One region of the Roseburia sp. CLA-AA-H209 genome, then DNA from elsewhere that is predicted to be linked to it. Evidence: predicted binding sites of a transcription regulator. Region 1 holds the regulator's gene; the other holds the start of a gene.

Evidence for each region. The regulator Rex, encoded in region 1, represses fermentation and respiration genes when NADH is low (regulators of the CRP and FNR family bind a similar motif). The targets are predictions, from matches to a motif close to ATTGTTAANTANTTAACAAT.
Region 2: pflB (formate C-acetyltransferase) is a predicted target of Rex. The motif match lies at 5,534-5,553, and genes of this name have one in related genera.

Annotation. Positions count from the first base shown of each region.
Region 1 covers NZ_JAJEQU010000001.1:129,957-145,445, reverse strand. Annotated here, with positions in the region: gene LKD41_RS00765 (hypothetical protein) at 1-256, shown strand, start outside; gene LKD41_RS00760 (GerW family sporulation protein) at 293-739, shown strand; gene rpmB (50S ribosomal protein L28) at 1,175-1,360, opposite strand; gene LKD41_RS00750 (Asp23/Gls24 family envelope stress response protein) at 1,583-1,942, shown strand; gene LKD41_RS00745 (DAK2 domain-containing protein) at 1,958-3,634, shown strand; gene recG (ATP-dependent DNA helicase RecG) at 3,646-5,706, shown strand; gene LKD41_RS00735 (alpha/beta-type small acid-soluble spore protein) at 5,870-6,073, opposite strand; gene LKD41_RS00730 (isopropylmalate/homocitrate/citramalate synthase) at 6,260-7,642, shown strand; gene LKD41_RS00725 (GntR family transcriptional regulator) at 7,660-8,319, shown strand; gene LKD41_RS00720 (NADP-dependent isocitrate dehydrogenase) at 8,338-9,546, shown strand; gene abc-f (ribosomal protection-like ABC-F family protein) at 9,661-11,649, shown strand; gene LKD41_RS00710 (redox-sensing transcriptional repressor Rex) at 11,727-12,377, shown strand; gene LKD41_RS00705 (hypothetical protein) at 12,389-13,042, shown strand; gene LKD41_RS00700 (NAD(P)H-hydrate dehydratase) at 13,046-14,533, shown strand; gene alr (alanine racemase) at 14,555-15,489, shown strand, end outside.
Region 2 covers NZ_JAJEQU010000002.1:225,123-240,611, reverse strand. Annotated here, with positions in the region: gene LKD41_RS03600 (DEAD/DEAH box helicase family protein) at 1-1,977, shown strand, start outside; gene LKD41_RS03595 (type II CAAX endopeptidase family protein) at 1,974-2,837, opposite strand; gene LKD41_RS03590 (transporter substrate-binding domain-containing protein) at 3,085-3,882, shown strand; gene LKD41_RS03585 (amino acid ABC transporter permease) at 3,903-4,589, shown strand; gene LKD41_RS03580 (amino acid ABC transporter ATP-binding protein) at 4,579-5,319, shown strand; ZMP/ZTP riboswitch at 5,403-5,482, shown strand; gene pflB (formate C-acetyltransferase) at 5,676-7,928, shown strand; gene pflA (pyruvate formate-lyase-activating protein) at 8,075-8,809, shown strand; gene LKD41_RS03565 (MerR family transcriptional regulator) at 8,856-9,668, opposite strand; gene LKD41_RS03560 (MATE family efflux transporter) at 9,747-11,072, shown strand; gene LKD41_RS03555 (MBOAT family O-acyltransferase) at 11,178-12,593, shown strand; gene LKD41_RS03550 (GDSL-type esterase/lipase family protein) at 12,606-13,487, shown strand; gene LKD41_RS03545 (hypothetical protein) at 13,608-14,513, shown strand; gene LKD41_RS03540 (radical SAM protein) at 14,671-15,489, shown strand, end outside.

The sequences.
Region 1 (15,489 bases):
ACCAAAGCATATGAAGGCAGATGTTGCTTATGGTATGGAAGATCCGGCAGCCACAGGACAGGTTTTAGCAGTGCTCAGCGTATTACCATTTTTATATTATGATAAGGTATCTATTATGCCGGATTTTGAGGCAGAACGTTTTTATATCGAAGGCAGCTGGGATATAAAGGGACGGATACAGGTGATTCATTTATTAAAGGCTGCAATTCAAATCTGGAGAAATCCGGATGTGAAACACTTTATAAAGCAATTTTAACAGAATCAATACGAAGTAGAATCAGGAGGAATTATTATGTCAGACAGTAATAACACATTTCGCAATACGGTAGAATCTTTATTCAAAGGAATGGACAGCTTCATTACAACCAAGACGGTTGTAGGAGATGCCATTCATATCGGAGATACCATCATTCTTCCATTAGTGGATGTATCCTTTGGTGTAGGCGCAGGTGCATTTTCACAGGAGAAGAAGAACAACGGAGCAGGAGGAATGGGTGGAAAGATTACACCGAGTGCGGTTCTTGTCATTCAGAATGGCACCACCAAGCTTGTAAATATTAAGAATCAGGATGGAGTGACCAAGATTCTTGATATGGTACCAGATTTCGTAAATAAGTTTGCATCCAGGGGAAAGAAGGATGAGGCAGCAACTGCAAAGTTAGATGAAGAATCCAAGAAAGCAGCAGAGTCTGAGATGAATGAAATTTTGTCTGATGCAGTAAATAAGGATGAAGAATAAGAACAGTATAGAATAGTAACAGAAGAACGTACAGCGTGCTAAGTGAAAAAGAAGGGCATATACTATAATGGTATATGTCTTTTTGATTGGAGAAAAAACATGAAACGCTTGATGGGGTATTCCTTTTTCATGGTGGGATTTGGTATGTTTTTTATGTTTATTATTCCAAGTGACGTGATTGGGATTATTATTATATTGATATTGCTGTTGATAGGGTATAATCTTTTCTGCTGTAAGTAATAGGAAAGCAATTTTCTGTAAAAGAACAAAGAATGTGCCTTGGCACATTCTCGCGCCTGCGGCGGTCGCTTGCGACAACTACCTTATACGCCGCAGTGTGCATCCTCGCGGAGCGTTTTTACTTTACAGGAAAGCAATTTCCTGTAAAGTAAAAAAAGGACTGTCCAGAAGAACAGTCCAAATAGAAAATGCTAATTAAGCTCTTTCAACGGATCCGGATCTTAAACAGGAAGTACATACGTACATTCTTTTTGGAGTTCCGTTTACTTTACATTTTACAGATTTGATGTTTGATTTCCACATTCTATTAGATCTTCTATGAGAATGGCTCACATTGTTACCGAAATGAGCGCCTTTTCCACAAACTGCACATTTTGCCATGATAGCACCTCCTTTAAATTCTTCACTAAGCCTGTTATGACACAAGCTCACAACAAAGCTATCTTAACAGAAATACAGACAGAATGCAAGAAAAAAATTGCATTTTTTGAAAATAAAGAAAAATACTGTTTCTTTTTTCAGAAAAAGAGGTTATAATATAGTTCATGTTATGTATATACTGGCGGAAATGCGAGAAGATTAATTTTAATTGGAGGTTATAGAATGACAGGTAAAATGGAAAACGAATTAGGTAAAGTCGTAATTGATAATGAAGTAATTGCAACCTATGCCGGTTCTGTTGCAGTTGAGTGCTTTGGCATTGTGGGAATGGCTGCAGTTAATATGAAAGATGGCCTGGTTAAATTATTAAAGAGAGATTATCTGACACATGGTATAAATGTGGATGTGGATGAAAATAATAAAATTACAATTGATTTCCATGTAATTGTTGCCTATGGCGTAAGTATTGAGACAGTAGCAGACAATCTGATTCATACGGTAAAATATAAAGTGGAAGAGTTTACCGGAATGCAGATTAAGAAAGTCAACATTTTAGTTGAAGGCGTCAGAGTGATTGATTAAGGAGGAACTGTTGAAGTGGAAGTAAGTACAATAAACGCTGCGGTATTTGCTAAAATGTTTTTGGCCGGAGCAAAGAATCTCGAAGCAAAGAAAGAGTGGATTAACGAACTGAATGTTTTCCCTGTACCGGATGGAGATACAGGAACCAATATGTCTATGACAATTATGTCAGCAGCAAAGGCAGTAAGCGAGCTTGAAAATCCGACTATGAAGGAACTTGCAAAGGCAATTTCCTCGGGTTCATTAAGAGGAGCAAGAGGAAACTCAGGAGTTATCCTTTCCCAGTTATTCCGTGGATTTACCAAGGTGATTGCAGAATATGATGAGCTTGATGTAGTGATTCTGACAGAAGCTATGCAGAAGGCTGTTGAGACTGCATATAAGGCAGTTATGAAACCAAAGGAAGGAACGATTCTTACTGTTGCTAAGGGGGCAGCCAACAAAGCATTAGAACTTTGTGATGATACCGATGATATTGTATTCTTTGTAGATGAAGTTATTAAAGAAGCAGACCATGTGTTAAGCAAGACACCGGATATGCTTCCTGTATTAAAACAGGCTGGCGTAGTAGATTCCGGCGGACAGGGACTGGTTCAGGTATTAAAGGGCGGTTATGATTCCCTGATTGGCAAAGAAATTGATTACAGCATTGAAGGTTCTGCAGCATCTGCAGGTGTTATGAAGATTACTGCTGAGACAGAAGCTGATATTAAGTTTGGTTATTGTACCGAATTTATCATTGTATTAAATCAGCCATTAACAGAGAAGCAGGAGCATGAATATAAAAACTTCTTAGAGTCCATTGGTGATTCTATCGTTGTTGTGGCAGATGATGAGATTGTGAAAACCCATGTACATACCAATGACCCTGGTCTTGCCCTTCAGGAAGCATTGAAACATGGTTCATTAAGCAAAATCAAGATTGATAATATGCGTGAAGAACATCAAGAAAAATTAATCAAGGATGCTGAGAAACTCGCAAAAGAGCAGAAAGAGGAAGAAACCAAAGAAGAAAAGACAGAGGGACCAAGAAAAGAAATGGGCTTCATTTCCGTATCCATTGGTGCCGGTGTCAATGAAATCTTCAACGGACTTGGCGTGGATTATATCATCGAAGGTGGTCAGACCATGAACCCAAGTACCGAGGATATGTTAAATGCCATCGACCATGTGAATGCAGATAACATCTTTATTCTTCCAAATAATAAGAATATTGTACTGGCTGCAAATCAGGCAGCATCTTTAGTAGAAGATAAGAAGATTATTGTTATTCCAACCAAGACAATTCCACAGGGAATTACAGCACTGATTAACTTTATTCCGGATCAGTCGGCAGAGGAAAATGCAGAGCGTATGACCGAGGAATTAGAAAATGTAAAGACCGGTCAGGTAACTTATGCAGTCCGTGATACCGTAATCGATGACAAAGAGATTAAACAGGGCGATTATATGGGAATTGGCGACAAGAGCATCCTTGCTGTTGGTAAGGATATCAAGAGCACTACAGAAGATATGGTTGCTGAGATGGTAGATGAAGAATCTGCGATTATCTGTATCTATTATGGTGAAGAAGTAACAGAAGAAGATGCCAATGCATTAGGTGCTGCTTTAGAAGAGAAGTATCCGGAGGTAGAAGTGGAGATTCACTTTGGCGGACAGCCGATTTACTATTATGTAATATCAGTAGAGTAACAGGAGTGTTTATGGACAGAAATGCACCCATTCAGGAATTGAATGGAGTTGGACCAAAAACTGAAAAAATATTGCAAAAACTTGGAGTATATACCGTTGGGGATATACTCCTTGCTTTTCCAAGGGATTATAAGCGGATGCCGGAGCCAGAGCATATCAGTGTGGCCGAGCTGGAGAAAGTCTATGCTTTTCATGTACGGCTTTGTTCTTTGCCGGTAACGAGAAATACCAGAGCCATGCAGATATCTACTGCACAGTTTAGCGATGGAACAGGGAAAGTAGAGGCGGTCTGGTTTCGGATGCCCTATATCTGTAATCAGCTGAACCGGGAACCGGAAGTAATATTATATGGAAAGCTGACCTTAAAAAATAAGAAATATGTCATGGAACAGCCGGCAGTGTGGAAGCCGGATGAATACAGGAAAATGCAGATATCCCTGCAACCGGTATATCCTCTGACTAAGGGAATATCCAGCAAGCAGTTTGGTAAACTTGTACGTACAGCCCTTGACAGTGTAAAAGAAGATGGTGAATATATTCCGGAAGAAATCTTAGCCCGCCATCAGTTTATGGGATTGAGAGAGGCATTGGAAAAAGTACATTTTCCAACAGATTTAGAAGAACTGACTGGAGCAAGAAAACGTCTTGCTTTTGACGAATTTTTCTTATTTCTGCTACAGATACAGCGGTTTAAGGAACATCATGAGCAGACGCCAAATGGATTTCCGGTAGTAAGGGATGAGTTTATTGAAGTGGTGGCAGAACAGCTTCCGTTTCCACTGACAAATGCCCAGAAGAAAACACTGGAAGATATGGAAAAAGATATATACAGTCCTTATGCCATGCAGCGGTTGATACAGGGGGATGTAGGCTCCGGTAAGACCATTCTTGCATTCCTTATTATGGCAAAATTTGCTCATGAAGGTTATCAGACTGCTATTATGGCACCAACTGAGGTTCTGGCAAGACAACATTATGACACTTTTCAGAAATGGATTGCCATGTTTGAACTGGACTTTCCTGTTATTCTTCTTACCGGTTCGTTGACTACAAAGGAAAAACGTGAAGCATATGCGAGAATGGAAACAGAACAGAATGCCATGATAATTGGAACCCATGCATTGATACAGGAAAAGGCACTTTATCAGAAGCTGGCGCTGGTAGTAACGGATGAACAGCATCGTTTCGGGGTAAGACAGAGGGAGACACTGGCAGATAAGAGCAGCCGGCTGCCACATGTACTGGTTATGAGTGCGACTCCGATTCCGAGAACCCTTGCAATAATTCTTTACGGAGATCTGGACATCTCGGTAGTAGATGAGCTTCCGGCAGAACGTCTTCCGGTCAAAAATTGTGTCGTTGGACCGAAAATGCGGGAGAAATCCTGGAATTTTATTTTAGATGAAGTTCAAAAAGGACATCAGGCATATATTATCTGTCCTCTGGTAGAAGCCAATGAGGAATTGGAATTGCAGGATGTTACTTCATATGTAAAGAAATTAGAACAATATTATGGAGACAGAATCAGCGTAGGATTACTTCATGGAAAAATGCGTCCGGCAGAGAAGAATAAAGTAATGGAAGCCTTTGTCACTGGTGAAATCCAGGTTCTGGTTTCTACAACGGTAGTGGAAGTAGGTGTGAATGTGCCGAATGCCACTGTTATGATGATTGAAGATGCACAGCGTTTCGGGCTGGCACAGCTCCATCAGCTGCGGGGACGTGTCGGAAGAGGAAATGCACAATCCTATTGTATTCTTATGAATTCTTCCAATGGAAAGAATGCCAAAGAGAGATTGAATATTCTGGCGGGCTCTAATGATGGATTCTATATTGCCAGTGAAGATTTGAAAATGCGTGGACCAGGAGATTTCTTCGGGGTACGTCAGAGTGGTTTGATGGAATTTAAAATTGCAGATGTCTTTTCGGATGCCGATATGCTTTCTATTGCATCCGAAGAAGCAAAAGAATATGTCGAAAAGTGTAACTTAAACGATTGCCAAAAAGACATGAGACTCGAAAAAACACTGAAAAATGCGTACAAAATGACAGAATACAACATAAATTTTTAGAAAGTTTTGAAAAATTAAGGAACGAATTGTGAAAAGTTTACGAAAATGTTAAGTGAAATGCTTCCATTGAGGCCGCCCGGGCAGGAGAACAGGGAAAGGGGCTGTTCACCGATTCCGGTGGACAGCCTCTTTTGACATCTAAGCGGGCAATGAAAAAGATGTGTTAACGTTCAGCCATCTGCTTTTCCTGCGCCTCAATCATTTTCTTTACCATATAACCGCCTACGGAACCATTCTGACGGGAAGTTAAATCCCCATTATATCCCTCAGACAGTGGTACACCTAACTCACTTGCAACTTCGAATTTGAAACGGTTTAATGCACTTTGTGCTTCTGGAACAGAAGATTTTTTCGAACGATTAGACATAGTAAATTTCCTCCTTAGCATTTGTATATAACCGAATGGTTACAATACTATTATCTACCGATAAAAAAGGATAATACTAATAAATATTCACTTTTTTGGAATAATCTTGAAAAAGCTCTTGACACATACAAGTATAATTGTATACAATTATTCAAGAATATTTGTGAATCAAAAGGAGTGTGTTCCATGAGAGAAGTCGTTATGAATGAAAAAACTAATCTATTACAGTTGGAAGAGCATTTTTATCAGCTTGTAGATGTTGAGGAACCGAATGTATTCCGCAATCTTTTTCCATATGAGGAAATTCCGAAAATTGCATTTAATGACAGAATCGTTCCGCATAATATGCCGGAGGATATCTGGATTACTGATACAACATTCCGTGATGGTCAGCAGTCAAGAGCACCATATACCACAGAACAGATTGTAACCATCTATGATTACTTACATAAATTAGGCGGACCAAAGGGTAAAATTCGTCAGAGCGAGTTCTTCTTATATAGCAAGAAGGATCGTGATGCCGTATATAAATGCTTAGAGCGTGGTTATAAATTCCCGGAAGTCACCAGCTGGATCCGTGCCAGCAAACAGGATTTCCAGCTGGTAAAAGATTTGGGACTGCGTGAAACCGGTATTTTGGTAAGCTGCTCCGATTATCATATTTTCTATAAAATGAAAATGACCAGAAGCGAAGTTATGAATCTTTACTTAAGTGTGATTCGTGAATGCTTAGAGACTGGAATCAGTCCAAGATGTCATTTGGAGGATATTACACGTTCTGATATTTACGGATTTGTAATTCCGTTCTGCTTAGAGCTGATGAAGTTAATGAAAGAATACAATATTCCGATTAAGATTCGTGCCTGCGATACCATGGGATATGGTGTAAACTTCCCGGGAGCAGTAATTCCGCGAAGTGTACCGGGTATCATTTACGGACTTACCACACATGCAGGAGTTCCTTCTGAATTAATTGAATGGCATGGACACAATGATTTCTATAAAGCAGTCAATAACTCGACCACAGCATGGCTTTACGGTGCATCCGGCGTAAACTGTTCCTTATTTGGTATTGGTGAGAGAACCGGTAACACACCTCTGGAAGCAATGGTATTTGAATATGCGCAGTTAAAGGGTACCCTGGATGGAATGGATACCAGAGTTATCACAGAACTGGCAGAATATTATGAGAAGGAATTGAATTATAAGGTTCCAAGCCGTACACCGTTTGTCGGAAGTAATTTTAACGTTACAAGAGCAGGTATCCATGCAGACGGACTTTTGAAAAATGAAGAAATTTATAACATTTTTGATACCGAAAAATTCTTAAATCGTCCGGCACTGGTATCTGTTTCCAATACATCAGGACTTGCTGGAATTGCACACTGGATTAATACCTATTACCGTCTCAGTGATGACCGTAAAGTAGATAAGAATTCGGAACTGGTAAAGACCATCAAACAATGGGTAGACGAGCAGTATGATGAGGGACGTGTAACTGTAATTACAGATAACGAACTTGTAGTACAGATAACTGACTGTTGTAAAAAACTCGGAATTGTATTATAAATTAAGGAGGCTTTATCGTGGGTGAAGAAGGATATTCTTTAAGCGGAAGAGTATTTCATACGATTCGTGAAAATATTTTATCCGGAAAATACAAGTGCGATGAAGAATTGAAAGAAAAAACCCTGGGTGATGAACTTGGTGTCAGCCGTACGCCGGTAAGAGAAGCCTTAAGGCAGCTTGAACTGGAAGGGCTTGTCAGAATCATTCCAAACCGCGGAGCATTCGTAGAGGGAATTACGAAAGAAGACGTAAAAGATATCTATGAAATCCGTGCACGGCTGGAGGGACTTTGCACAAAGTGGGCGGCAGACAGAATTACCAAGGAGCAGATAGCGGAATTGGAAGAAAACATTTTTCTGGTGGAATTTCATGCTAAGAAGGAAAATTATGCACAGATATTGGAGCTGGATAATAAGTTTCATGAGGTGCTTTATGAAGCTTCCGGAAGCAAAATGTTAAAGCATGAATTGTCTGCATTTCATCATTATGTGGAAAGAGTTCGAAAAATCACTTTGTCAATGCCGGATCGTGTGGTAAAATCAAATGATGAACATAAAAAGATTGTAGAAGCATTGAAACAGCACAATGCAAAAGAAGCAGAACTGCTTGCGACAAGTCATATGTTAAATACCATTGAAAATATGGATAATTATGGCTGGGACAATCTGCTGAAATAGTAAATGGAGGATAGAAAGATGGACAAAATTAAAATGACTACCCCTTTGGTTGAGATGGACGGAGACGAAATGACAAGAATCCTTTGGAAAATAATTAAGGATGAACTGTTATTACCATTTATTGATTTGAACACAGAATATTATGACCTGGGTCTCGAACATCGTAATGAAACGGATGACCAGGTAACTGTAGATTCTGCAAATGCAACAAAGAAATACGGTGTTGCAGTAAAATGCGCTACCATTACACCAAATGCAGCACGTATGACTGAGTACAACTTAAAGGAAATGTGGAAGAGTCCGAATGGAACTATCCGTGCAATGTTAGATGGAACAGTATTCCGTGCACCAATCGTTGTAAAGGGAATTGAGCCATGTGTTAAGAACTGGAAGAAGCCGATTACCATTGCAAGACATGCTTACGGTGATGTATACAAGGCTTCTGAAATGAAGATTCCGGGACCGGGAAAATGTGAACTGGTTTATACAGCAGAGGACGGAACAGAAACAAGAGAGCTGATTCATAACTTTACCGGAGCAGGTGTTGTCCAGGGACAGCATAACTTAAATGATTCTATCGAAAGCTTTGCAAGAAGCTGCTTTAGCTATGCACTTTCTACCAGACAGGATTTATGGTTTGCAACCAAGGATACCATTTCCAAAAAATATGACCATACTTTCAAAGATATTTTCCAGGAAATCTTTGATGCAGAATATAAAGAAAAATTCGGAGAAGCAGGAATTACCTACTTCTATACCTTAATCGATGATGCGGTAGCCCGTGTGATGAAAGCAGAGGGCGGCTTTATCTGGGCATGTAAGAACTATGATGGAGATGTTATGAGTGATATGGTATCATCTGCATTTGGTTCCCTTGCCATGATGACTTCCGTACTGGTATCACCGGCAGGATATTATGAATATGAAGCTGCACACGGAACAGTTCAGCGTCACTATTATAAACACCTCAAGGGAGAAGAAACATCCACCAACTCCGTAGCAACTATTTTTGCATGGACCGGAGCACTCCGTAAGAGAGGTGAATTAGATGGCAACCAGGAGTTAAGCACATTTGCCGATAAACTGGAAAAAGCCTGTGTAGATACGATTGAATCCGGAAAGATGACCAAAGACCTTGCGCTGATTACTACAATTGAAAATCCGACTGTATTAAACAGTGAAGACTTTATCAAGGCAATCCGTGCTACATTAGAGAAAATGTTATAAATTTTATACTCCGGGAGGGCAGAATAGTGTGCCGTCCCGGAATTTTCAGCTATAAAAAGCCCTTGTAAAGAATGCTTTACTTATGGGGTGAAGAGAAAAAGTGAGGAGACTTCCATGATTTTAGCCTGTCAGAATATCAGTAAATCCTTTGGGACAGACACCATAATACAGAATGTTTCTTTTCATGTAGAAGATAATGAGAAAACAGCAATTGTCGGCATCAATGGTGCCGGCAAATCTACGTTATTGAAAATTATAGTGGGAGAGCTGGCACCGGACAGTGGCGAGGTAACCGTTGCAAAAGGAAAAACTATCGGTTATCTTGCCCAGTATCAGGATAAAGACAGCAACGAGACCATTTATAATGAAGTGCTTCATGCCTGCGATGCATTAATCGAAAAAGAAGAAAAGCTTCGTAAAATGGAAGAAGACATGCAGCATGTAAGCGCAGATGAATTAGAGAAATATATGGAGCAGTATAACCGTTTCAGCCATGCCTTTGAATTAGAGGGCGGACTGACTTTTCGCAGTGAGATAAACGGTGTGTTAAAGGGACTTGGTTTTTCGGAAAATGATTTCGGAAAGAAAATGTCAGAGTTATCCGGAGGACAGAAGACCAGAGTGGCATTAGGCAGACTTCTGGTAACCAAGCCTGACATTATCATGCTCGACGAGCCGACCAACCACCTTGATATGGCATCGATTGCATGGCTTGAAAACTATCTTTTGAATTATAAAGGAGCCGTAATTATCGTAGCCCATGACCGTTATTTCTTAGACCGGATTGTTACGAAGGTAGTGGAAATATCCCGCCATACGGCAACGGTATTTCCGGGAAATTATACCGCATATGCGAGGCAGAAGGAAATACAGCGGGAAAGTCTTTTGCGACAGTATTATAACCAGCAGCGGGAAATCAAGCACCAGGAAGAAGTAATATCCAAGTTAAAATCCTTTAACCGGGAAAAGTCCATTAAGCGTGCGGAAAGCCGTGAGAAGGCATTGGATAAAATAGAACGTATTGAGAAGCCAATCGATGAAAAAACAGATATGCATATTACATTGGAGCCGGAAATTACCAGTGGAAATGATGTACTTTCGGTGAAAGGACTTTCAAAATCTTATGAGCATAAACTGTTTTCAAATATTGATTTTCAGATTAAACGAGGGGAAAAAGTTGCCTTAATCGGAAATAACGGTACCGGGAAAACCACCATTTTAAAGATAATCAATGGAATTGTAGACGCAGATGCCGGGGAGATAAAGCTTGGAAGCAATGTGGAAATCGGATATTACGATCAGGAGCATCAGAACTTAGACCCGGATAAGACGTTATTTGATGAAATTGCAGATGCTTATCCGAATCTGAAGGCAACGAAGATTCGAAATGTGTTAGCGGCATTTTTATTTACGGATGATGATGTGTTTAAGCGGATTCGTGATATCAGTGGTGGAGAAAGAGGTCGTGTTTCACTGGCAAAACTGATGTTATCCAATGCGAACTTCTTAATTTTAGACGAGCCGACCAACCACCTTGATATTATGTCAAAGGAAATTTTAGAGTCAGCCATCAATTCCTATACCGGAACGGTGCTTTATGTATCCCATGACCGTTATTTTATTAATAAAACTGCCAGCAGAATTCTTGATTTAAAGAATGAAACAATTCTAAATTATATTGGAAATTATGATTATTATCTGGAGAAAAAGGAAGTTCAGGAGTTAGCGGCGTTTGGCACAGCTACACAGGATCGTGCAGACAATTCAGCAGCAAAAGGAAATGTCATTGTTTCCGATGGAACTGGAGAAAATAAGGGAACAGAGCAGATATCCGGCGGAGGAAAACAGAAGTTAAGCTGGGAAGAAATGAAGAAACAGCAGGCAGCAAAACGTAAGCTGGAAAACGAATTAAAGCGTACAGAAGATGAAATTGCTAAGAGAGAGGCAAAGATAGAAGCATTAAATGATGAATTGTCAAAGCCGGAGGTAGCATCAAATTCCTATGAATTAAACAAAATCCATGAGGAGCAGATGCAGGAAGAGGCAGCGCTGGAAGAACTCTATGCAAAATGGGAAGAATTAAGTTTACAGAAAGATTGTTAAAGTTGTAACACATTGACATCCTTTCGGCAAGAAACTATAATTATTGTAGGGTATTGAGAGCAGGAGGAACTGGCAGAATGAGCAAAGAAATATCACAGGCAGTAATTCGTAGAATGCCAAGATATTACCGATATCTGGGGGAACTTTTAGATGAAGGGGTAGAACGTATTTCATCGAATGAACTGAGTGCAAGAATGAAAGTGACCGCATCACAGATCAGACAGGATTTAAATAATTTTGGTGGTTTTGGACAGCAGGGATATGGGTACAATGTACAATTTCTGTATGAAGAAATCGGAAAGATTATGGGATTAAATGAACAGCATAATATTATTATTATTGGAGCTGGTAACTTAGGACAGGCGCTTGCTAATTATGTGAAGTTTGAAAAACTCGGTTTCGTCATAGTAGGATTGTTTGACGTGAATCCGGAGTTATGCGGAAAATCCATTCGTGGCAATAAAATCGAAATGATTGATAAACTGGAAGAATTTGTAAAGACACATAAGGTAGATATTGCTACACTGACTATGCCGAAAGAAAAGGCAGATGCTGTGGCAAACCAGCTGGTAAGCCTTGGTGTACATGCAATCTGGAATTTTGCCCATGTGGATCTGGAAGTGTTGGATGAAAATGTTGTAGTGGAAAATGTACATTTATCAGACAGCCTGATGCAGTTATCCTATAATATGACAAAGAACAAAAGGAAAAAGGAAACGCTGGAATAGAGGTGTTTTGCATGAAAGATGACAAGGAATTTCTGGAAGCATTAGAAAGCAGAAAAGTACCAATACTTGTATTGGATCAGAAATGGCACAGGCTTTTTGCTTTAAGCGGAAAAACCAGTGAAATCAAGCAGCTGGAAGAAAAGTTAAATCAGTTGTTAGAACAGCAGGGAAAGCTTAATAATGATTTGAAAGAACTGAAAAAGACAAAGAATCGGTTGATGAAAAGCATTGTTGTCAACATGGAAGGAACTCATGAGGAAAATGAGGGGGATATTTCTTCCAGAAAATTAGATGAAGACAAGAGACTGATTGATGAAGTCAATGTCAAAATGGAAGAAATTGAGGATGAATTAATTGAACTTCCACGAAATATAAACAGTGCAAATCAGGAACTTATGTTAGAAAGCATGCGTTACTGCTATGAGAGACTAAGACAGAACAGCAAAGAAGCAGATGAAATTACGGCCTGGATTGATAAGGTAAGGGTAGAACTTAAGAAAAATATCATCAAAAAACAGAACCGTGAAATCAACAACCGGCAGATTTATTCTTATATGCATGATATTTTTGGTGTGGATATTTTAAATATATTTGATCTGCGGCAGGAAGATGAAGACCGTCTGCAGGGAAAAAAAGCGGTGGAAAATGCGGACGAAAGGAATTAATTTATGGAATATCTTGTAAATTCCCGGGAAATGAAAACATGTGATACCAATACAATTGAACATTTTAAAGTGCCATCCATGGTTCTGATGGAGCGGGCAGCACTTTCTGCGATAGAAGTAATACAGGAAAAAGAAATTTCATGTAACCGCGTGCTGGTAGTGTGTGGAACCGGAAATAACGGCGGCGATGGTATGGCAATTGCAAGATTGTTATACTTATCCCACATTCCGGTTGAAGTATATCTCTATGGAAATAAAACGCATTTTTCAAAGCAGGCAAAAGAACAGTATGAAATCCTGGCATCATATGGTGTACCATTTATTGATGAAATGGAGGATGCAAATTCCTACAGCCTGATTATTGATGCGTTATTTGGTATAGGATTATCACGAAAATTAGATGATGAACTGGTGCACTTGATGGAACGGCTAAACCAGAGCAGTGCCCACCGGCTGGCAGTGGATATACCATCCGGTGTCTCGGCAGATAATGGAGCTGTATTGGGTGGTGCATTCAAAGCAGATGATACCGTAACCTTTGCTTACTGCAAGACCGGAATGGTGTTATTTCCTGGTGCAGAATACTGCGGAAATATTACGGTTAAGGATATCGGAATTGGAGAAGAAAGCTGGTTAGATAAAAGACCTGCAGCTTATGCAATCACAAAGGAAGATTTAAATTTTTTAAATAATCGTGCTGCTGATTCGAACAAGGGAACCTTTGGAAAAGTCCTTCTGGTTGCCGGAAGTGTGAATATGGCAGGTGCGGCGGTTCTTGCAGCAAAGGCAGCTTATCGCAGTGGCTGTGGTCTGGTGAGAATATATACACCGGAAGAAAACCGTATTATCTTACAGACAGCAGTGCCGGAGGCAATTCTTACTACCTATTCTGCAAAAAAGGCTGATACACAGCAACTGATAGAATGTCTGTCCTGGGCAGATGTTATTATTTTAGGACCTGGAATTGGCAAAAGTGATGTGGCACACAGTATTGTAAAGACGGTACTTAAGAATGCGGCAGTACCAATGGTAGTAGATGCCGATGCATTAAATATCATAGCAGAGCAGACCGAACAGCTTCTTCGCCCGCATACAGAACTGGTATTAACGCCACATCTGGGGGAAATGTCCCGGTTAAAACAGCTTGCCGTTTCCTATATCAAAGAAAATATTGAGCAGGTTGCGGAAGATTTCGCAAGGGAATATAATGTAATCTGTGTTTTGAAAGACAGCAGAACGGTAACGGCAATTCCTTATGGGAAAACATTTATTAACCGGAACGGTAACAGCGGAATGGCGACTGCGGGAAGTGGTGATGTACTGAGCGGAATTATTGGAAGTCTGATGGCGCAGGGCTTATCTGCAGAGCAGGCGGCACCGCTTGGGGTATATGTACATGCGGCGGCAGCAGATGAACGGAGCAAAACAGTTTCAAAGCATGGACTGACTGCAGGCGAAATTATAAACGGATTATCCGATGTGTTGTCATAATAATAATTTGAGGTGAATGAAATGAAAAAATATAGCAGGGTATATGCCAGCGTGAATCTGGATGCGGCCATTGAGAATATGGAGGCAATGCACCGGCTTTTAAAGAAAGATACCAGCATGTTTGCGGTAATTAAAACAGATGGATACGGACATGGTGCAACGGAACTTGCCCGTGTATTAGAGCCGCTTCCGTATCTCCATGGCTTCTGTGTGGCCACAGTGGAAGAAGGCGTAATTTTAAGAAATCATGGAATTAAGAAGCCGATTCTGATTCTTGGTTTTGCATTCCCGGATGAATATGAGATTATTGTAGAACAGAAATTAGAGCCTGCTGTATTTACGTATGATATGGCAGTTGCACTTTCTGAAGCTGCAACAAAGAAAAATCAGGATGTGGCAATTCACATTGCAGTGGATACTGGAATGAGCCGGATTGGTTATCAGGTGGAAAAAGAAAATGCAGGAGAGATAGCGCAAATCAGTAAGCTGCCACATATAATAATGGAGGGGATTTTTACCCACTTTGCAAGGGCAGATGAAAAGGACAAAACGGGTGCCCATAAGCAGCTTGAACTGTTTCAGAAAATGATTGCAATGTGCAAAGAAGAAGGCGTTATTTTCCATCATGCACACTGTTCAAACAGTGCAGGAATTATTGATTTGCCGGAAGCAAATATGGACATTGTAAGAGCGGGAATTACATTATACGGACTCTGGCCATCGGATGAAGTGCAAAAAGACAGACTGCCAATGCACCCGTTAATGGAATTAAAGAGTCATGTTTCTTATGTAAAGACACTGCCGGCTGGAAGGGAAATCAGCTATGGTGGAACCTATACCACAACCAGAGAGACGAAGGTGGCAACGATTCCGGTCGGTTATGGAGACGGTTATCCGAGAACTTTATCTAACAAAGGTTCTGTACTGATTCAGGGAAAAAGAGTACCGATTCTTGG
Region 2 (15,489 bases), on a different contig from region 1:
TGGCCGACAAGAGAAGAGGAAGCATATGTCAGGGAACATCAGAAGCGGATGCAGATGCAGGTGCAGAAAATGATGGCAGATGAGACTTTGCGAAGAATCGTATCTTCCCATCAGGGGCTTATGCATCCGGAAGAATACAGTGAACGGTTCTTAGATAAACCGGAGTATTTTACAGCGCTGCTGGTATACTGCCAGGCAAAAGGAATTCCATTTTCCGGTTATTTAAGGAAGCTCATCGGAACAAAGGGAAAGCTGCCGGGAATGGATGCACACTGGATGGAAGTGTTACTGCAGGGTGTTCTTTATGAGGACAGAGAGTCCTATACCATGATGGAAGCAGAGCGGGAAGGCCTGCTGCAGGAATTAAAAGAGGCAGGAGCCATCTACCGGAACAAGGTTGCACTGCGGGATAATGAAGCCATTAAAAAGGTACTTATGAAAAGCCAGGGAAAGATGGAGAGCATCCATGCCATTGTGCAGGCTGAGTATGAGGCACTGGAAAATGATTTACGTCTTCTGGTTCTCTGCGATTATATTAAGAAAGACAAATTGCCGGAGATTGGAAGTAAAGATACACTGGTCACAGAGCTTGGTGCAGTGCCGATTTTTGAATATTTAAGGCGGCAGAACATGGCTGGAATCCGTCTTGGTGTGCTGAGTGGGACAGTGATAATAGTTCCAATGGAAGTCGAAGCAAAACTGCCGGAATTGCTGGCACAGTATGGCTGCAGCGGAACGTTAAATCCACTGGGAGATACCGGATACGGACAGCTTATGATAAAGGGAAAGAGCACCCACACCGTAGCTGTTGTGACGGAGTTATTCCGTCAGGGAGAGATTCATACATTGATTGGAACCAAGTCATTGCTGGGAGAAGGCTGGGATGCACCGTGCATCAATTCCCTGATACTGGCAACCTATGTAGGGTCTTTTATGCTGAGTAACCAGATGCGTGGAAGAGCAATCCGTACCGACAGAGAGCAGCCGGATAAGACCGGAAACATCTGGCATCTTGCCTGCATTTTTCCAAAAGAGCGGGGACAGCAGAGTAATACTGATACAGAGGGCGATTATGAAATGCTGGAACGCCGGTTTGAATCATTTTTAGGAGTATCCTGCAGGGAAGATGTAATCGAAAGCGGAATCGGTCGGCTGGACATTCCAAAGATAACATCAAAATATGAGGTAGATAAAGCAAACAGCATGATGCTTGAGCGTGCAAAGGACAGAAATGCATTGAGGCAGCGATGGAACCAGTCCTTACAGGAAGTGCGAAATCAGATGGAAATAGAACAGATAGATGAAATAGCAGCAAAAGAAATAGAAACCGGATATATCTTTGTTAATGCGGTCTGTATAGAAATCATACAGGTGATACTTGCAATACTCTTAATGAGTGGAAGAATGATGGCACAGAAGCTTGGTAATCATCCGGCTTTCCTGTTACTTGGAATTGCGCTGTTAGCCGCATTTGCCGGAATTGTCTATCAGGGGATACGTCTGTTTAAATTCAGCACCCCGGCAAGACGGATGAAACAGCTTAGCGAAGCAATGCTAGATGCATTGAGGGAATGCGGGGAATTAGAGGATGGTGCCCATTGCAGGACAGAAGTAGAATCCTTTAATGGACTTGTGGTAGGTACCTGGCTTAAAGGTGGAACCACCAGAGATAAGACAACCTATTCTGCCTGCATGGAAGAATTGTGGGGTGTTATTGATAACCCAAGGTATCTTCTTATCCGGGAAAAAATCTTTGGCACATCAAGAGAGTGTTACAGTGTCCCGGAAATATTCGGAAGACAAAAGGAGCGTGCCCTGATTTTTGAAAAGCATATGAAAAGGGCTCTTGGACCATACCATGTGGTATATACAAGAACCCCGGAAGGACGAAAATTATTATTAAAAGAGCGGACACGCTCCTTTGTAAATCAAAACCAGAGCCTTTTGCAGGGAAAGAAAATTGCAAAAGGATATTAAGAATAATAAGAATTTTCAATTTTGGGATATTTTTTATTTACTCCAAAGAAAAAGAGGAACAGTCCTGCAACCAGTAGTCCGGCACCAACAAAGAACCACAGGAAGAAGAACGGAACGGTATCTGCTTTATACATAAACCAGTCCGGAGAGAAGGTTCCCCAGATGTTAAAGAGGATATGGAAAAGCATGGAAGGATAAATGCTGTGGCTTTTCTCGCAGATAAATCCAAGAACAATTCCTACCACAAAAGCATAAACACCCTGAATCATATTCATATGGAACACACCAAAGAGCAGTGCCTGCAAGAGGTTAGCAACCCAGAAAGGCATTGCTCTTTTTGCATATTTCAAAGTCAGTCCACGGAAAATCAGTTCTTCACAGACAGGTCCAATCAGAACGGAATAGAGAACCAGAATCAGGGAAGGCTCATCCAGTCCCACCGATTCTACCAGGTTACTGTAATATTCCAGCCAGTGCGGGTTAATGGCTGCAGTAAAAGATACAATGTAATTGGTAATATACTGTAATCCTACTGCAGTAATAAGAATGCCGAAGATAACCGGAATATTAAATGGTTTCCGTACATTTTCCGGTTCTGTCTGCCGGAACTTTTTATAATACCAGTAGGCAAATACCACAAGGGCAACAGTACCGTAGGCTGCACTGACACCGGCATTAAAATTGGCGGTGGAAATAATATTTAAAAATGCATCCATACAGTCATCGATAGAAGTTGCCCCTTTGGTATAAAAACCACCCAGCAGAGCAAGCCCTACTGCCGGAATGGAGATAAGCTGCTGCAGGCCAAATGCCAGCAGAGCCGGAAGAAAACAGAACATAATTCTGCCAAATCGCTTCATGAAAAAACCTCCTCAAGTATCATCACTTTTCTTGGCACATTATAACAATTATGAAGCGAATATGCAAACTACTGAGGTACCGCCTGTTTAAAAATACATGGAAAAATGTATTTTTAAATGCAGATAAATACTCTCCGGGTACTTGTGAAATAGGCGGAATCATGCTATACTAGGCGTTATGTTGATATATTTTATGATGTTGTATGAAATATAAATTCACATAATTATAATCAGAGGAGGAATAAATATGAAGAACATGAAGAAATTTGCAGCACTTTTATTAACTGCAGCAATGACAGTAGCAATGGTAGGATGTGGCTCATCTGTAGCTGCAAACACAGTAAATTCCAAGGATGACCTTCCGGGAAAGAAAATCGGTGTTCAGCTTGGAACAACCGGAGATACCGATGCAACAGCATATGAGGACGAAGGAAGCACCGTAGAGCGTTACAACAAAGGTTCTGATGCAATTCAGGCATTAAAGACCGGTAAAATTGATTGTGTAATCATCGACAAGCAGCCTGCAGAGGCATTTGTTGAGAAGAATGATGACTTGAAAATTTTAGATGATACCTTTGACGCAGAGGAATATGCAATCTGTATCGCAAAAGATAACACAGATTTAACAGACGAATTCAACAAAGCAATCGAAGAGTTAAAAGCAGACGGAACAATCGATACTATCATCAGCAACTATATTGGTGATGAAACAGGAGAGCATCCATATGAGACTCCGGAGGGAACAGAATATCCAAACGGAAAACTTACCATGGCAACCAATGCGCAGTTTGAGCCATACGAATATTATGATGGTGACAACGTAGTTGGTATCGATGCAGATATCGCAAAAGCAATCTGTGACAAGCTTGGTTATGATTTAGAGATTGAAGATATGGAATTTGATGCAATCATCGCAGCAGTATCTTCCGGTAAAGCAGATTTTGGTGCAGCAGGAATGACTGTAACAGAAGACCGTCTTAAGAACATTGACTTTACAGATACTTATGCAACAGCAAGCCAGGTTATTGTAGTAAGAAATAAATAATCGGTATAGGAGGAAAGACCTTGAGCGATTTTTTAAGCAGCTTTCAACAGGATTTTATAGAGAAAGACAGATATCTTTATCTGTTACGTGGTCTTGGCAATACACTGCTTATTGCAGTGCTTGCAGTACTTCTGGGTATTGTGGTTGGATTTTTAGTCGCAATTATCCGTTCCACCCATGATAAACATGGTGGATTAAATGTTTTGAATTTTATATGTAAAATGTATCTTACCATATGGCGTGGAACCCCTACGATGGTACAGCTTTTGATTATGTACTATATTATTCTGGTTGCACTCGATAATAAGATTGCAGTGGCTGTAATCGCTTTTGGTTTGAATTCGGCTGCCTATGTAGCAGAGATTGTACGTTCCGGAATCATGTCTGTAGACGAAGGACAGTTTGAAGCTGGACGAAGCCTCGGATTGAATTATTCGCAGACCATGCGTCTGATTATACTGCCACAGGCATTTAAGAATGTACTTCCTGCTCTGGCAAATGAGTTTATTACTTTACTGAAAGAGACTTCCATCAGTGGATATATTGCAATCCCGGATTTGACAAAGGGCGGCGATATCATCCGTAGCCAGACTTATGACCCATTCTTACCATTGTTCGGGGTTGCAATTATCTACCTGATAATCGTTATGATTTTAACGGCTGGTGTACATAAACTGGAAACGAGGTTGAGAACAAATGAGCGATAAGAAGGTATTGATTGAAGTAAAGGATTTGTGTAAATCCTTTGGAAATGTAAATGTATTAAATGGTATCTCCACAGAAATCGCCCAGGGAGAGGTAGTAGCCATCATCGGACCATCCGGTTGTGGTAAATCCACATTCTTACGTTCCTTAAATCTTTTAGAGGAGCCGACTTCCGGTGTGATTACTTTTGAAGGAACAGATATCACGGATAAATCCGTAGACATCAACAAGATGCGTCAGAAGATTGGAATGGTATTCCAGCAGTTCAATCTGTTCCCAAATTATACCGTAAAAGGAAATATCATGCTGGCACCGGTTCAGACCGGACTTATGAATAAGGAAGAGGCATCTAAGCGTGCGGACGAGCTTTTGATGAGAGTCGGACTGTCTGATAAAGCAGATACCTATCCCGCAATGCTTTCAGGTGGACAGAAACAGCGTATTGCAATTGCAAGAGCACTGGCAATGAATCCGGATGTCATGTTATTTGACGAGCCGACTTCCGCACTGGATCCGGAAATGGTAGGAGAAGTTCTTGAAATTATGAAAGAACTGGCACAGGACGGAATGACTATGGTAGTGGTAACGCACGAAATGGGATTTGCAAGAGAAGTGGCAAGCCGTGTCATGTTTATCAATGAAGGACAGATTCAGGAAGAGAATACACCGGCAGAATTCTTCGCCAATCCACAGAATCCGCGTCTTTGCGACTTCCTTTCCAAAGTATTGTAGCGAAAGAACAGATAAAACGGAAAAAATAGTTGATAAAAAGTTTTCATAAGCTATTGCAATAAGAAAAGAAATAGTCTATGATAAAACCGTTATATGACTGACGGATAAGTGGAAAAACCACATGAAGTATAACGAAAACGAGCCGACCGTCTGGGCGATGAACCTGGAGGACTGGCTCGTTTTCTTTTGTATGTTATTTTGAACATCAAAAGATATTGACAAAAAAATAACGGTCAGTATATACTAACCATAGTTAAGCAAGACTAATTCAAGCCGATGAATAAAAAGTCTGTTGACAGTAAATTTAGTAACCATTCAGTGTTCATACTGAATACATTTTTTAGGAGGATATCGTAATGATTGAAATGAAAGAGTGGGATGGATTCGAAGGACGTCTCTGGAAAGAAGAAATCAATGTTCGTCAGTTCATTCAGGACAACTACACTCCATATGATGGAGATGAGAGCTTTTTAGCTGAGCCGACAGATGCAACCAACAAGCTATGGGGGGCACTTCAGAAATTACAGAAAGAAGAGCGTGCCAAGGGCGGCGTTCTTGATATGGAGACAGAGGTTGTAACCGGAATTACAGCTTATGGTCCGGGATATATTGATGAAAGCTTAAAAGATTTAGAGCAGGTAGTTGGTCTTCAGACTGACAAACCATTAAAGAGAGCTTTCATGCCATATGGTGGAATCAAGATGGCTGTTCAGGCATGTGAGACCTACGGTTATGAAGTAAATGATAAATTAAAAGAAATTTTCACCAAGTATCATAAGACACACAATACAGCAGTATTTGATGCTTATACACCGGAAATGATGAAGGTTCGTCATGCTAAGATTTTAACAGGTCTTCCGGATACCTACGGTCGTGGACGTATTGTAGGTGATTACCGCCGTGTAGCATTATACGGACTGGATTACTTAATCGCTGAGAAGAAGAAAGACAAAGCCAACTGCGGATGCGGACAGATGACAGATGATGTCATCCGTTTAAGAGAAGAAATTGCAGAGCAGATTAAATGTCTGGAAGACATGAAGAAACTGGCTGAGATTTACGGATATGATATTTCAAGACCTGCAACCAATGCAAAAGAGGCTGTTCAGTGGTTATACTTCGGATACCTTGCAGCAATCAAGACACAGAACGGTGCAGCAATGTCAGTAGGACGTGTTTCTACTTTCCTTGATATTTATATTAAGAGAGATATGGATAAGGGAATTCTTACCGAGCAGCAGGCTCAGGAGCTGATTGACCATTTCACAATGAAACTTCGTATGGTTAAATTCGCACGTATTCCTTCTTATAACCAGTTATTCTCCGGTGACCCTGTATGGGCAACCCTTGATGTAGCAGGAACAGGTGTAGACGGACGTTCCATGGTAACCAGGACAGACTTCCGTTTCCTTCATACTTTAGAGAATATGGGACCGGCACCGGAACCAAATCTTACTGTATTCTATTCATCCAGACTGCCACAGACCTTCCGTGATTATGCAGCACGTATCTCGATTGAAACAAGCTCAATCCAGTATGAGAACGATGATGCAATGAAACCGGTATGGGGCGATGATTACGCAATCTGCTGCTGTGTATCTGCTACACAGACAGGTAAAGAGATGCAGTTCTTCGGTGCTCGTGCAAACCTTGCAAAATGTCTGCTTTATGCAATCAACGGTGGTGTTGATGAAAAATCAGGCGAGCAGGTAGGACCAAACTACGCACCGATTACAGCTGAATATCTTGACTATGATGAAGTAATGGCAAAATATGACAAGATGATGGACTGGTTAGTAGACATCTATGTAAATACACTGAACCTGATTCAGTATATGCATGATAAATATTACTATGAAGCAGCAGAGCTTTCTCTGATGGATACCGACTTAAAGAGAACCTTTGCAACCGGTATTGCAGGATTTTCACATGTTATCGATTCTCTTTCTGCAATCAAATATGCAAAAGTAAAAGTCGTACGTGATGAGAACGGACTTGCAAAAGACTTCGAAATCGAAGGAGACTTCCCGAAGTACGGAAATGATGATGACCGTGCAGATGAAATCGGAGTATGGCTGCTTAAGACTTTCATGGATAAATTAAAGAAACATCATACTTATCGTGATTCTGAGCCTACAACTTCTATCCTTACCATTACTTCTAACGTAGTATATGGTAAAGCAACCGGAGCTATGCCGGATGGACGTAAAGCCGGCGAACCACTTTCACCGGGAGCTAACCCATCTTACGGTGCAGAGCAGAACGGACTTTTAGCTTCCTTAAACTCTCTGACCAAGCTTCCATATGAGTGGGCATTAGATGGTATTTCCAATACACAGACCATCAATCCTGGCGCACTTGGAAACAACGAGCAGGAAAGAATCGATAACCTTGTAAATGTAATGGACGGATACTTTGATCAGGGTGCACATCATCTGAATGTTAATGTATTTGGCAAAGAAAAGCTTATTGATGCAATGGAGCATCCGGAGAAAGAAGAGTATGCAAACTTCACAATCCGTGTATCCGGCTATGCAGTTAAGTTCATCGACCTGACAAAAGAGCAGCAGCTTGATGTTATTGCCCGTACCTGTCATGAGCGTATGTAATTTAAGACAGTAACCGAACTGCGGGGAGCATACGATTTTTCCGCGATTCAGGTAAAGCAGAATGTGCAGGCTTAATGAAAAAAGCCTGCACATTTTTATCATAGGTTGTTAAACATCCGTAAGTATTTTGGTGTATAGGAGGCAATATGAGTGAAATAAAAGGACGCATCCATTCCGTAGAAAGCTTTGGCTCGGCAGACGGGCCGGGTGTAAGATATATTGTATTTTTAAAAGGCTGTAATATGAGATGTCAGTACTGCCATAACCCGGATACCTGGGCGAAAGATGGCGGAGAGCTGATGACACCGGAAGAAGTGTTAAAAAAGGCACTTCGCTATAAAACATATTGGAAAGAAAAGGGCGGAATCACCGTAAGCGGTGGAGAGGCTCTTTTACAGATAGATTTCGTAACAGAACTGTTCCGGCTGGCAAAAGAAAAAGGGGTAAATACCTGTCTCGATACCTCCGGCAATCCATTTTCCTTGGAAGAACCATTTAAAAGTAAATTTGATGAGCTGATGAAATATACAGACCTCTTTATGTTAGACATTAAGCATATGGATGATGCGGCACACCGGAAACTCACCGGACAGACGAATCAGAATATTTTGGAAATGGCAGCTTATTTATCAGACCATGGCAAAGCAATGTGGATCCGCCATGTGCTGGTGCCAGGTATTACAACAGAAGAGGACGAGCTTTACCGCTTAAGAAGTTTTCTTGATACCCTTAAGACAGTAGAACGGGTGGAAGTGCTGCCATATCATACCTTAGGCGTCTTTAAATGGAAGGAACTTGGAATTCCATACCAGTTAGAAGGCGTAGACCCGCCTACAAAGGAGCAGATAGACCGGGCAAAAGAGATTCTTGGGGCACTGTAAAATAGAGAAGCAGCATTACAGGAAAATAAAAAAGTAATGCTGCTTTTTAGATTCTGACGATAATGCGGGTAAGATATTCACTTCGTTTATCTGTCATGGTAGCGTTAATCAATTCTTCTTCATAGAATCTGCCATCGGATGAAGTAATCTGGTGCTGCTTCATGTAGCTGCGCAGCCTGTCATAGGCAAGTGAAATATCATCCCAGTCTCCCAGGTGATAGGCGGCGAGACATTTAGAAGCCGGAAGAATCCGGTAAGGCATTTTCTTGGGAGGGGTCTGCATGGCAAGGCATACCTCGTGATAAAGATTATGGGCACCCCGGGCAAGGTCATGCTCCATCTGGATATAAAGCACTGTAAAACCGGTAGTTTCCTTGCTTTCATAATAGGAGTTCAGAAGCTCACTGACTTTTACGGAGATGGTCTTATCATCGGAAGAACTGATAGGGTGTGCTGCAATATAAAATCCTGGCAGAGAGACTTCTTCAATGATATCCGGATTTATAGTCAGGCTGGTTTTAATTCGTTTCTGCTGTCTTTGAATCCACTTCTGTTTTTCTTTTAATGCACGAATCTGCTGTTCGATGACAGCGTTTTCTTTCGTAAGAAGTGTGGCATAATTTTCCGGGCTTCGGTGTTCCATGTATTCTTTAATTTCCGGCAGAGGCATGCCAAGTTCCCGCAGCGTGATAATGGCATCTAACACATCCATCTGGCGGACGGTGTAGTAGCGGTAGTCATTGTCCCCTCTTGCTTCGGGTGAAAAAATACCAAGCTGGTCGTAGTGAAACAGTGTATTTTTTGTAGTGCCCATCATCCGGGCAACTTCTCCTGTGGTCAGATATTCATTTCTACTCATTAAAAAAATCTCCTTGACTATATGGTTACCATATAGTTTATGATAGCAAATAGTGATTCATAAGACAAGGAGGTTATCATGTCGAATTCGTTAAATCAGAACTTTAAAACATTATCCTTATTGAAATTTGCATTGCCATCTATGATTATGATGGTATTTATGTCATTGTATACAATCATAGATGGAATCTTTGTGTCAAGACTGGTAGGAGAAAGCGCTCTTTCCGCAGTCAATATTGTATGGCCGGTTATTTGTATTCTCATTGCAATCGGCGTTATGCTGGCAACCGGTGGAAGTGCAGTGGTAGCGAGAAAAATGGGTGAGGGAGATGAAAAGGGAGCATGTGAGAACTTTACTTTTCTTGCAGTGGCAGGAGTTGCTGTAAGCCTGGTGCTGCTGGTTATTGTATTACTTTTTCATAAACCGATTGTATATGCATTAGGAGCAGACGACTCTTTATTCGAAAATGGGAAAACATATCTTATTTATATGATGTATTTTGGACCGTGCTGTATTTTGCAGAGTTTATTTCAGTGCTTCTTTGTGACTGCAGGAAAACCTGCATATGGACTCGGACTGATTACTGCCGGAGGTGTAGCCAATGCAATCTTAGATTATGTCTTTATGGGACCAATGCAGCTTGGCATTGCCGGAGCAGCTATTGCAACAGGCATCGGACAGATGATTCCTGCGGTAGTGGGAGTCATCTATTTCCTTGTGAAAAGAAAAGGACTTCATTTTACCCGCTTCCATTGGGATGGAAAAGCATTGTGGCAGTCCTGCACCAACGGTTCTTCCGAGATGGTAACGAACCTTTCCAATGCAGTAATTACATACCTTTTTAATATTATTCTGATGCGTATGGTTGGAGCAGACGGGGTAGCTGCAATTACCATTATTTTATACGGACAGTTTTTATTCAATGCGCTGTATCTTGGATTTTCCATGGGTGTGGCACCGGTTATCAGCTTCCAGTACGGAGCAAAGAACAGTGAAAAATTAAGTAACGTTTACCATATCAGTAACCGGTTTGTAAAAATATCTTCCGGTTTTATGGCGGTGGCATCCATCCTTCTGGCGAAGCCGATTACATCAGTATTTGTCTCAGAAAGCAGTCATACCTTTGCAATGACAGTTACGGGATTTGCATTGTTTGGCATCAACTATCTTTTCAGCGGCTATAACGTATTTACCTCTTCGCTGTTCACGGCACTTTCTGATGGAAAAACATCTGCACTGGTATCCTTCAGCAGAACCTTTGTCTGTATTCTGGCCTCTTTACTGATTCTGCCGCAAATTATCGGATTAAAGGGAGTCTGGCTGGCAGTTCCGGTGGCAGAATTTGTGACATCAGGACTTTCTTTTTACTGTCAGAGAAGAAATTTATCGAAATACGGAATTTAAGAAACTTTTTTTTTATCTGGAACGTCTAATCTATAAAGAGTATAATGAATGGTAAAGAATGAATGGATAATACTATTTTAAGATAGTAAAGAGAGGATACGAAAGATGGTTTTTAGCAGCATAGCATTTATCATGTATTTTATGCCGGTATTTTTTCTGGTTTATTATATCCTGCCGGCTTCTTATAAGAATGCCTGGCTTTTCCTTGCCAGCCTTGGTTTTTATTACTATGGTGTCAGGGGAAATCCGGGTTATCTTTTACTTATGATTATGTCTGTGGTGGTCAATTTCGTGGCTGGAAAACTGATTGAAGCACAGAAGACGAAGCGGGCGAGGAAAGCCTGGCTTGTGGTTGGAATCGTCTATGATTTAGGATGGCTCATTCTGTTTAAATATCTGGGCTTTCTTATAGAGAATCTGAATGCCCTTTTTGGTGCAATGCACGTTAAGGTACAGCTGGAAACATGGAATCTGATTCTGCCGATTGGAATCAGCTTTTATACGTTCCAGATTATTTCCTATCTGGTGGACGTGTACCGGAGGGAAACAAAAGCGGAAAAATCGTTGATTTCACTGGGAACGTATCTTTGCATGTTCCCGCAGTTAATTGCAGGACCGATTGTCAATTACCATCTGATTCAGGAACAGCTTCATAAGAGAAAACATTCCATGGTAAAGGTGGAATCCGGACTTAAGGTATTTGCACTGGGACTTGCTTATAAAGTATTGCTGGCAAACCGGGTGGGACATCTTTGGACAGAGGTGACAGCAATCGGTTATGAGAGCATTTCCACACCGCTGGCATGGATGAGCATTGTGGCATACAGCCTGCAGTTATATTTTGACTTCTATGGGTATTCCCTGATGGCAATCGGACTGGGGCGGATGATGGGCTTTGACTTCCCACAGAACTTTAACAATCCGTATATGGCAGTGTCCATGACGGATTTCTGGCGCCGCTGGCATATGACACTGGGTGGCTGGTTCCGGGAATATGTATACATTCCGCTGGGCGGCAACCGCGGTGGTTTTGCAAAGACCGTCCGCAATATGTTTGTGGTATGGCTTCTGACAGGGCTCTGGCATGGCGCAAGCTGGAACTTTGTACTGTGGGGACTTTTACTTTTTGTCTTATTATTCGTGGAAAAAGCCGGACTTGGAAAAGTGCTGGAACGGCATAAGGCGCTTGGTCATATTTATATGATACTCTGGATACCGCTTTCCTGGCTGGTCTTTGTGATTACGGATTTAAGCCAGCTTGGCATTTATTTACAGAAATTATTTCCATTCTTTGGCAGTACCGGAACGGTATTGTTTCAGGGAGATTATCTGAAATATGGTAAGACCTATGGCATTTATCTGGTGCTTGGTATCCTGTTTGCAACAGGTGTTCAGGAGAAACTCCTTAAGAAGAATAAGAACCGCCTCTGGGTGATCTTACTGCTGCTGGCATTATTCTGGGCGAGCGTATATTGTATGTATCTTGGAATGGATGATCCATTCTTATACTTCAGATTCTAGTGAGGAAATACGATGAAAAAATATAAATTTACTATACTTTTACTGCTGACATTTGTGATTGCATTCCCGGTAATTACCGTAAAGCTTGTAACTGCGGAGCAGGAGAAGAAGGCAAGGCAGGAAGAACTGGCACAGGTGACAGGCACAGAAAAAGAGCCGGCGGAAGCAGTTGCCGGAACGGAAGAAAACAGCACAGATAAAGCCGGTACAGGACAGGCAGATATTGATAGTACAGAAAATACAGAAGATAAAACAGGTATCAAGGATAATGAAACGGTGGCAGATACGGAGCAGGAGGGAACCTTTACAACAGAGGATATCAGCTATTTTTCCGATGCCTTATTTATTGGAGATTCCAGAACAGTAGGATTATCGGAGTATGCAGACCTTGGGGATGCGGATGTATTTGCAACGATTGGCTTAAGTTCCTTTAAGCTGTTTGAAACAGAGGTGGATATGCCGGGCTATGGAAAAGAAACTTTGGATGAAGTGTTAAGCCGGAAAAATTACGGAAAGATTTATCTGATGCTAGGTATCAATGAACTGGGATATCCACATGCAAGCATAGAAAAGCAATATCGTGAAGTGGTAGAGAAAATACGGGAAATGCAGCCGGATGCCATTTTATTCTTAGAGGCGAGTCTTCATGTTTCCAAGGCAAAATCCGATTCAGACAGCCTTTATAACAATGCCAATATTGACTGGCTCAATGGTGTGGTGGAGTCCTTATGTGACCAGAAGCAGACCTATTATATTGATGTGAATGAAATCTTTGATGATGGGGCAGGAAACCTCGATGCCCAGTATACCAGTGATGATGCCCATCCTCTAGGAAAATATTATGCTCAGTGGGCAGAATGGATTCTGACGAAAGCCATTGTAAAGGAAAAATAAGACCAAAACCCTTAGGAAAACGCAGTGGAAAACCGATATATTATTCATAAAAGTGTATACAACAGCGAAAGAAATATCCGATAACCGGATAAGCGTTGCAGAAAGGCAAGGGAAGCGTATATGAATGGAATCAATACCAGCTTTGGGACACAGAGCTTATATCAGAATGACGGGACACAGGGAAGTGCAAAGTCAGATGATAAGAAGCAGGATAATAAGAATGACAGCAATGTAATAAAAGGTGCCGGTCTTAACCTGAATCAGACAGATCTGATTGGACAGAAGATGGCAAATGCCCAGAAAGAAGCATTAAAGAAGATTATGGATACATTTTCCGGTGAGCATGCAGTGGATGAAGAGATGGACGAGCGGCGTGCCCACATTAAGGAAATAGACAGCGAGATAAAAGATTATCAGAGTGAAATCCGCGACTTACAGGATAAGGAAGCTGAATTAAAGGAACGTTACCAGGTAGCGGATGGCAGCCAGGAAAAGGCAGACCTTGACCTTTTAAAGAAAGCCAGTACAGCAGAAGGAAGAAGCATGCTTTCCAAAGAAGAATTAGAGCATGTCTCAGAATTACAGAAAGGCGGAATGACAGACTATCAGAAAGAGTCCATGGACTACTATAAAATGGAGTCAGAATACAGAAGCAAGATAAAAGACCTTGGAAAGGAAAGAGCCGAGGATAACGGATACCTCCGGGCAGTACATACGGAACGGTTAAAGCATCATGATATGATAGACAGCCAGAAGGAAGCGGAAGAAATATTAGACAATGCATCCGATGAAGCAACATTAGGACTGATTGGGGAAGCAGTAGACCACATCGATGAGACCATCAAAGAAAATGAGAAAGATACGGATAAGAAGGATGCAGACAAGAAAGAGGATAAGAAGACTGATACAAAATTAGACAAGGAGACCCAGAGCAGCCTTTTAAAGAGTGAAGCAGAGAAAAAGGTTGCGGAGCATAAACTTGCCGAGGACGATATCAAAGGACTTGTCTATGATGAGCAGTTATAAACAAAATGGACAATTTGTGCTGTCAGATATACAAATTATCGAAAAAGTATAACTTGACCATACAAAAAAAATTTATTGTATATGTCAAAAAACCGCATTGTTTCTTATACTAATAAATGTTAAAATACATAGAAGAAAAAAGAGGGAGGAAGTTAGCATGGCTTCATTCGTTGAAAACACACAGCACAAAGTAGAAAGAAAAGCTTTTGAGATAATGACCAATAGCATCGTAGGTAAGTTGACTAAGACAGATGATATCGCGAAAAGACAGGAAACATTCCTTGAACTTATTGACAAGGCAGAGACTTTCTGGGGAAATGGCGCAGACAAGGCAACATTGGATAAGGTCAGAGAGTATGTAAAGAATCCGGAGAACAGATGGGTGAAGTTTGTAAACCGTGTTCTGGATGAGACAAATCCAAATTATGCTAAGAAATTCCTTCTGAATTTAGGATATGAAGCATTTTTCCGTGGAACAAAGACAATCAGGGCAAACCGTGAGAAGTACAACTGTAATATTCCATGGCTGATTCTTTTTGACCCGACAGACGCATGTAATATGCATTGTGTAGGATGCTGGTCTGGCACATATGGTCACAAGAATAACATGTCCTATGAGGATATGGATAAGATTGTTACACAGGGTAAGGAACTTGGAACTTATCTTTACTTTATGACAGGTGGAGAACCGACTGTTCGTAAGAATGATATTTTAAAACTTGCTGAGAAGCATAATGATTGTATGTTCGGTCTTTTCTCCAACTCTACTCTGATTGATGAGGAGTTATGTAAGAAGATTGTAGAACTTGGAAATATTACATTCCTTCTTTCCATTGAGGGAACACCTGAGACAAATGACGGACGTCGTGGTGACGGACACTATGCAGCCGTTATGAAGGCAATGGATTTGTTGAAACAATATGGTATCATATTCGGAACTTCTATCTGCTATACCAGAGCCAATATTGAGGCTGTT